Linked DNA regions of Pseudoduganella albidiflava. The main gene of each other region encodes a partner of the protein of the gene in region 2 in a complex. Links are inferred from orthologs where the notes say so. Each region holds a gene or a part of one and is shown on either strand. Other genes may lie near its edges. The genes, in order: mnmE and mnmG.

Region 1 (3,207 bases), 440 kb from region 2 along the record:
CTGGACGTGGCATTGCGGCGCGTGCAGGCATGCATCGCGGTCGCCGTGCCGAAGGATTCCGCCGCGCCGGCGCCGCCGGTGCCGCAAGCGACGATGCGCAATGTCCCCGAACTGCTCGACCGCCTGGGCGTGCTGCTCGACGAGGGCAACAGCGCGGCGCTCGATATGCTGGAAAAGTATGGAACGGTGCTGGAAAAGGTGCTGGACAGCGCCGCCTGGGAGACCATCATGGCGGCGGCGCAGGAGTATGACTTCGAACGCGCATTCGCTGCGCTGCAGGCGGCGCGCTCGGCAGGCATCGGCTGATCGCAGGTTGCGCTGGCGGCCGCGGCGGACCAGGCGCGCCAGCCACCGCAGTATCAGCCACCGCAGTATCGGCGGCTGTAGTAATTAGCCCCTGTAGTTCAGCCCGTATATTGCGTTTCTTCGTCGAACGACGAGGCGCAATCCCGGCCGCAGAAGCGTTTCACGCTATCGAGCGGCTTCTCGCAATACCAGCACGACCCCTTCGGCGGCAACGTCTGTCGGGGCCGCGGCGCTTCAGCCATGGCCGGCATCATCGCCGGCATCATGGCTGGCATTATCGATATCGCGCTGTCCGGTACGGCTTGTTCGGTCGTTTCCATGATCTTCCCCTCTCCATACACATCAACTGCTAGCAAGATAACGTCGGTGGAAGGATGCGGAAGTGACGAAAATCAACACCGTAAAACTTCTCGCCCGCCGCGTCGGACTCTGTTGCTCAAATCAATCATAGCAGCATTAAATCAGGCCAACAGGCGGGGTTACGTGCGCCAGCACACGTAACGAAGGCAATCATGGTGTGGTTGCTGCAAAGAGAAGAGTGACTGAAAATTTTTCTATGGAAACGAAGCGCGCGATAGTTCAACAGCGGTTTGCAAGGAGCACTGCTCACGCCGGCGTAGCGAAGATGGCCTGGGGCCATCGCTCCCCCAGCCGTCATTCCCGGAACCACGGCAGCACCCGCGCGCTATTTCCCGATACAGAACCGGCTGAAGATCACCCCCAGCAGGTCGTCCGACGAAAACGCCCCGGTGATGGTGGACAACTGCACCTGGGCCAGCCGCAATTCCTCGGCAAACAGGTCGAGCGACTGGTCGGTCTGCGCGGCATGCTCTTCGGCGCGGTCCAGGTGGCGGGCCGCCGATTTCAGGGCGATCAGGTGCCGCTCGCGGGCCAGGTACAGCGATTCGCCGGTCTGCTGCCAGCCGGCGATGCGCAGCAACTCCTTGCGCAACAGGTCGATACCCGTGTGATCGTGTGCCGACAGGTAGATATGGGTGGCATCGTCGCTGGCATCGATCGACGGCTTGTGGCCGGAAAGGTCGATCTTGTTCCAGATGCGCAGCACCGGCACGCCCGCCGGGAAGCCGGACAGGATCGATTCGTCGGCGCGGGTCGGACCGTGGTTCGCATCGAGCATGTGCAGGATCACGTCCGCCTTGCCTATTTCACCCCAGGTGCGTTCGATGCCGATGCGCTCGACGATGTCCACCGCCTCGTCATGGCTGCGGATGCCGGCCGTGTCGATGATATTCAGCGGAATGCCTTCGATCTGGATGGTTTCGCTGACCTTGTCGCGCGTGGTGCCGGCGATCGGGGTGACGATGGCCACGTCCGCACCCGCCAGTGCGTTGAGGAGTGAAGACTTACCAACGTTCGGCTGCCCGACCAGTACCACGTTCAGGCCTTCGCGCAGCAGCGCGCCCTGCGAGGCCTGCCGGAATACCTGGTCGAGCGCCGCCACGATGCCGCGCAACTGGCCGCGCGCGTCGGATTTTTCCAGGAAGTCGATTTCCTCTTCCGGGAAGTCCAGGGTGGCCTCGACCAGCATGCGCAGGTGTGTGACACGCTCGACCAGCGCGTGGATCGCCTGCGAAAACGCGCCGGACAGCGACTGCGAAGCCGATTTTGCCGCCGCTTCGGTGGAAGCGTCGATCAGGTCGGCCACCGCTTCGGCCTGCGCCAGGTCGAGCTTGTCGTTCATGTAGGCACGGCGCGTGAATTCGCCCGGTTCGGCCAGGCGCAGGCCGACATCGTGGCCCGCCTCGAGCACCCGCTGCAGCAGCATCTGCAGCACCACGGGGCCGCCATGGCCCTGCAGCTCCAGCACATCCTCGCCGGTGTACGAATGCGGCCCCTTGAAATAGATGGCGATGCCCTGGTCGATCAGCGTTCCATCCGCCTGGGTGAAGGGAATATAGGTGGCGTGGCGGGCTTTCAGCTCCACGTTGAACAGGGCCTGCGCCAGCGGCCGCAGGTTCTTGCCGGACGCGCGCACGACGCCGATGCCGCCGCGGCCCGGGGCGGTGGCAATGGCGGCGATGGGGAAGGTATCGAGATTCATGGGCAAATTCTAATGGAACGAAAAAAAACCCGTGTCGCGCACGGGTTTCGATTTTTTACTGCCGGGTCCGTGTCCAGCGGGCTGGGCACGGACCGGTTAGCGCTTACTTCGCGTCCGGCATCATCTTTTTCGTGATTACCCACTGCTGGGCAATCGAGAACAGGTTGTTGACCACCCAGTACAGCACCAGGCCGGACGGGAAGAACAGGAACATCACCGAGAACGCCAGCGGCATGAACAGCATCATCTTCGCCTGCATCGGGTCGGCCGGCTGCGGGTTCAGCTTCATCGTCACGTACATCGAGATCGCGTACAGCACCGGCAGGATGAAGAACGGATCCGGCTTGGTCAGGTCGGTGATCCAGCCCAGCCACGGCGCGCCGCGCATTTCCACCGACGAGTTCAGCACCCAGTACAGGGCGATGAACACCGGCATCTGCACCACGATCGGCAGGCAGCCGCCCAGCGGATTGATCTTCTCGGTCTTGTACAGCTCCATCATCGCCTGGTTCATCTTTTGCGGATCGCCTTTGTAGCGCTCGCGGATCGACGTCATCTTCGGCGTGACCACCTTCATCTTGGCCATGCTGCGATAGCTCGCGGCGGACAGCGGGAAGAAGATCAGCTTGATCAGGATGGTGAAGGCAATGATGGTCCAGCCCCAGTTATGCAGGACGCTGTTGATGTTCTCCATCACCCACCACATCGGCTTGGCGATGATCGTCAGCATGCCGTAGTCCTTCACCAGCTCCAGGCCCGGCGACACGCGCTCCAGCGCCGCTTCTTCCTGCGGGCCGGAATACAGCTTGGCGGTGTTCGACACGGTGGCGCCCGGCGCC
Region 2 (3,190 bases):
CTACGCAGAATATCTTTGCCATCGGTTTTTTTCTTGTTCGCTTCAGTTCTGGTTTCGATATGGTTTATATCGTTTATATTATTTATACGATTTATACCGTTTATACTATTTATATAATTTATACCGTATAAACTGTTTATACCGTTTATACGATTTATACGGTTTGTTGGTTATTTACCGCCCTGCCGCGTTCGACGAAAACCAGGTGCCGTTCCGCATCCAGTCCCGGCACCCGCAAGGCCTGCAAATCGCCCACTTTCCAGTCGCCCGGCAGCCGCTCGCGCTCGTCCTGCGGTGCGGTGCCTTTCAGTGCGATGAACTTGCCATGTTCCGCCAGCAGGTGATGCGACCACTCGACGAAGTCGGACAGGTCCGCGAAGGCGCGCGACGTGATCACGTCGAACGGTTCCTTGACCGCCAGCTCCTGCACCTTCTTCGTGTACACGGTCACGTTCGCCAGGCCCAATTCCACCTTCACCTGTGTCAGGAAGGCGGTTTTCTTGTGCACCGTATCGATCATCGACACTTTCATGTCCGGCCGTGCGACGGCCAATACGATGCCGGGCAGCCCGCCCCCTGCTCCCACGTCGAGCACGTTCATGGCCCCGGCAAAGGCCGGAACGGCGGCCAGCGAGTCGAGCAGGTGCAGCGTCATCATCTGCATCGGGTCCCGCACGGACGTCAGGTTGTAGACGTGGTTCCATTTGTTCAGCAGGGCCAGGTAGTCGAGCAACTGCTCCTGCTGTGCGGACGACAGGTCCAGGCCCAGCTCGGCAACGCCCTGTGCCAGCACCTGTCCCAGCGCGGTGCGATCGAACCCGGCCATCAGGCAGCCTCGTCTTTCAGTGTGACGAAGCCGCCGAAGCCGGCCTTCTTCAGGTGCACCAGCAGCAGCGAAATCGCCGCCGGTGTTACGCCGGAAATGCGCGACGCCTGTCCCAGCGTTTCAGGACGATGCTTGTTCAACTTTTGCCGCACTTCCACCGACAGGGCGGCGATGTCCAGGTAGTTGAACCCTTCGGGCAGCTTCAGATTTTCGTAATGCTCGTGCCGTTCCACTTCCTTCAGCTGGCGTTCGATATAGCCGGAATACTTCAGCTGGATTTCCACCTGTTCCTGGACGGCCGCGTCCGTTACGCCCGGACCGCCGAGATTGCGGCCGTCCGCGCCCGTCAGCGTCACCAGTGTGTCGTAGTCGACGTTCGGGCGACGCAGCAAGTCCGCCAGCGAGTATTCGCGTTCGATGGCCTGGCCAATCACCCGTTCCGACTCCGCCGCCTCGAGGATGCGAGGATTGACCCACGTTGCTTTCAGGCGTTCGAGTTCCGCGGCAACCGCATCGCGCTTGCGCTCGAAGGCTTCCCACTGCGCATCGCCCACCACGCCCAGCTTGCGGCCGATTTCCGTCAGGCGCATGTCGGCATTGTCTTCGCGCAGCGACAGGCGGTACTCGGCGCGGCTGGTGAACATGCGATACGGCTCTTGCACGCCTTGTGTGACCAGGTCGTCCACCAGCACGCCGAGGTAGGCTTCCGAACGGGCCGGCGTCCAGGCTTCCTTGCCCTGGGTTTGCAGCGCGGCGTTCAGGCCGGCCAGCAAGCCCTGTGCGGCGGCTTCCTCGTAGCCGGTGGTGCCGTTGATCTGTCCGGCAAAGTACAGGCCGGCGATGGCCTTGGTTTCCAGCGATGCCTTCAAGCCGCGCGGGTCGAAGTAGTCATATTCGATCGCATAGCCGGGGCGCAGGATGTGCGCGTTCTCCAGGCCCTTCATCGAACGCACCAGGGCGATCTGCACGTCGAATGGCAGGCTGGTGGAAATGCCGTTCGGGTAGAACTCGTGCGTCGTCAAACCTTCCGGTTCCAGGAAGATCTGGTGCGATTCCTTGGCCGAGAAGCGGTGGATCTTGTCTTCGATCGACGGGCAATAGCGCGGGCCGACGCCTTCGATGACGCCGGTGTACATCGGGCTACGGTCCAGGCCGCCACGGATGATGTCGTGGGTTTGCTGGTTCGTGTGCGTGACCCAGCACGGCAACTGTTTCGGATGCATGGCCGTGTTGCCCATGAACGAAAACACCGGCACCGGATCGAGGTCGCCCGGCTGTTCGGTCATCTGGGAAAAGTCGATGCTGCGGCCATCGATGCGCGGCGGCGTGCCTGTCTTCAGGCGGCCTTGCGGCAGCTTCAGTTCTTTCAGGCGCGCGGACAGCGACAACGCAGGGGGATCGCCAGCACGGCCGGCCGAGTAATTTTGCAAGCCGACGTGGATCTTCCCGTCGAGGAAAGTCCCGGCGGTCAAGACCACGGCGCGCGACTTGAACTTCAAGCCGATCTGCGTCACGGCGCCGACGACACGGTCGCCCTCCACCATCAAGTCGTCCACGGCCTGTTGGAACAGCCACAGGTTAGGCTGGTTTTCCAGGCGCGAGCGGATGGCGGCCTTGTACAGGATGCGGTCAGCCTGGGCCCGCGTGGCACGCACGGCCGGGCCCTTCGACGAGTTCAGAATGCGGAACTGGATACCGGCTTCGTCCGTGGCGATCGCCATCGCGCCACCCAGCGCATCTACCTCCTTGACGAGGTGGCCTTTGCCGATACCGCCAATCGACGGATTGCACGACATTTGGCCAAGCGTTTCGATATTGTGGGTCAACAGCAGGGTCTTCTGACCCATGCGGGCCGACGCCAATGCAGCTTCGGTGCCGGCATGGCCGCCGCCAACGACGATGACGTCGAATTCAGTAGGAAATAACATGGTGGAAAGAGAAGCAGAGGGATGAACCCAGATTATAGAGTTTTTTGCGGACTGCGAATTTTTTAGGCAGAAATATTCCAGGGATGTTTCACGTGGAACGTCGTTTTGTTGAGATGTTTTGGTAAAAAAAAATTGCGATGAATGCGCTCGTTAACGCAATGTTCCACGTGAAACAAAAGCCCGGCAGTGCCGGGCCGTTGCGTTACCGTGCGTGTTCCACGTGGAACAATCACCAGCGCTGCCAGGCATCCCACGATGTCTTCACGATCAAGATCGTCACGACCACGAGGAAAACCCTGCGCACAAAACCGCTGCCGTGGCGCATCGCCAACTTGGTGCCGATCAGCGAACCGGCTACCTGGCAGACGGCCATCATCAGGCCGAGCTGCCACAGCAGGTGCCCGCTATAGCCAAACCACATCAGCGCAGACAAATT

The links.
Region 1: the proteins of mnmG (region 2) and mnmE are in contact, whole or in part, in a solved structure (PDB 9HIP), measured with the Escherichia coli proteins. The link is inferred for Pseudoduganella albidiflava from one-to-one orthologs.

What each region holds. Positions count from the first base shown.
Region 1 is NZ_CP036401.1:7,336,275-7,339,481, reverse strand. Bases 181-3,066 are described here. They hold mnmE (tRNA uridine-5-carboxymethylaminomethyl(34) synthesis GTPase MnmE), read right to left. Parts: upstream 2,369-3,066; coding sequence 992-2,368; downstream 181-991. Other genes in these bases: yidC (membrane protein insertase YidC), read right to left, coding at 2,472-3,066; EYF70_RS30540 (hypothetical protein), read right to left, coding at 405-626; EYF70_RS30545 (Hpt domain-containing protein), read left to right, coding at 181-306. In the rest of the region: more of EYF70_RS30545, read left to right, coding at 1-180; more of yidC, read right to left, coding at 3,067-3,207. UniProt on the Escherichia coli protein: Exhibits a very high intrinsic GTPase hydrolysis rate. Involved in the addition of a carboxymethylaminomethyl (cmnm) group at the wobble position (U34) of certain tRNAs, forming tRNA-cmnm(5)s(2)U34.
Region 2 is NZ_CP036401.1:6,895,412-6,898,601, forward strand. What follows is about bases 291-3,159. They hold mnmG (tRNA uridine-5-carboxymethylaminomethyl(34) synthesis enzyme MnmG), read right to left. Parts: upstream 2,755-3,159; coding sequence 826-2,754; downstream 291-825. Other genes in these bases: rsmG (16S rRNA (guanine(527)-N(7))-methyltransferase RsmG), read right to left, coding at 291-826; EYF70_RS28670 (sulfite exporter TauE/SafE family protein), read right to left, coding at 2,984-3,159. Also shown: EYF70_RS28655 (ParA family protein), read right to left, coding at 1-22; more of rsmG, read right to left, coding at 155-290; more of EYF70_RS28670, read right to left, coding at 3,160-3,190. UniProt on the Escherichia coli protein: NAD-binding protein involved in the addition of a carboxymethylaminomethyl (cmnm) group at the wobble position (U34) of certain tRNAs, forming tRNA-cmnm(5)s(2)U34.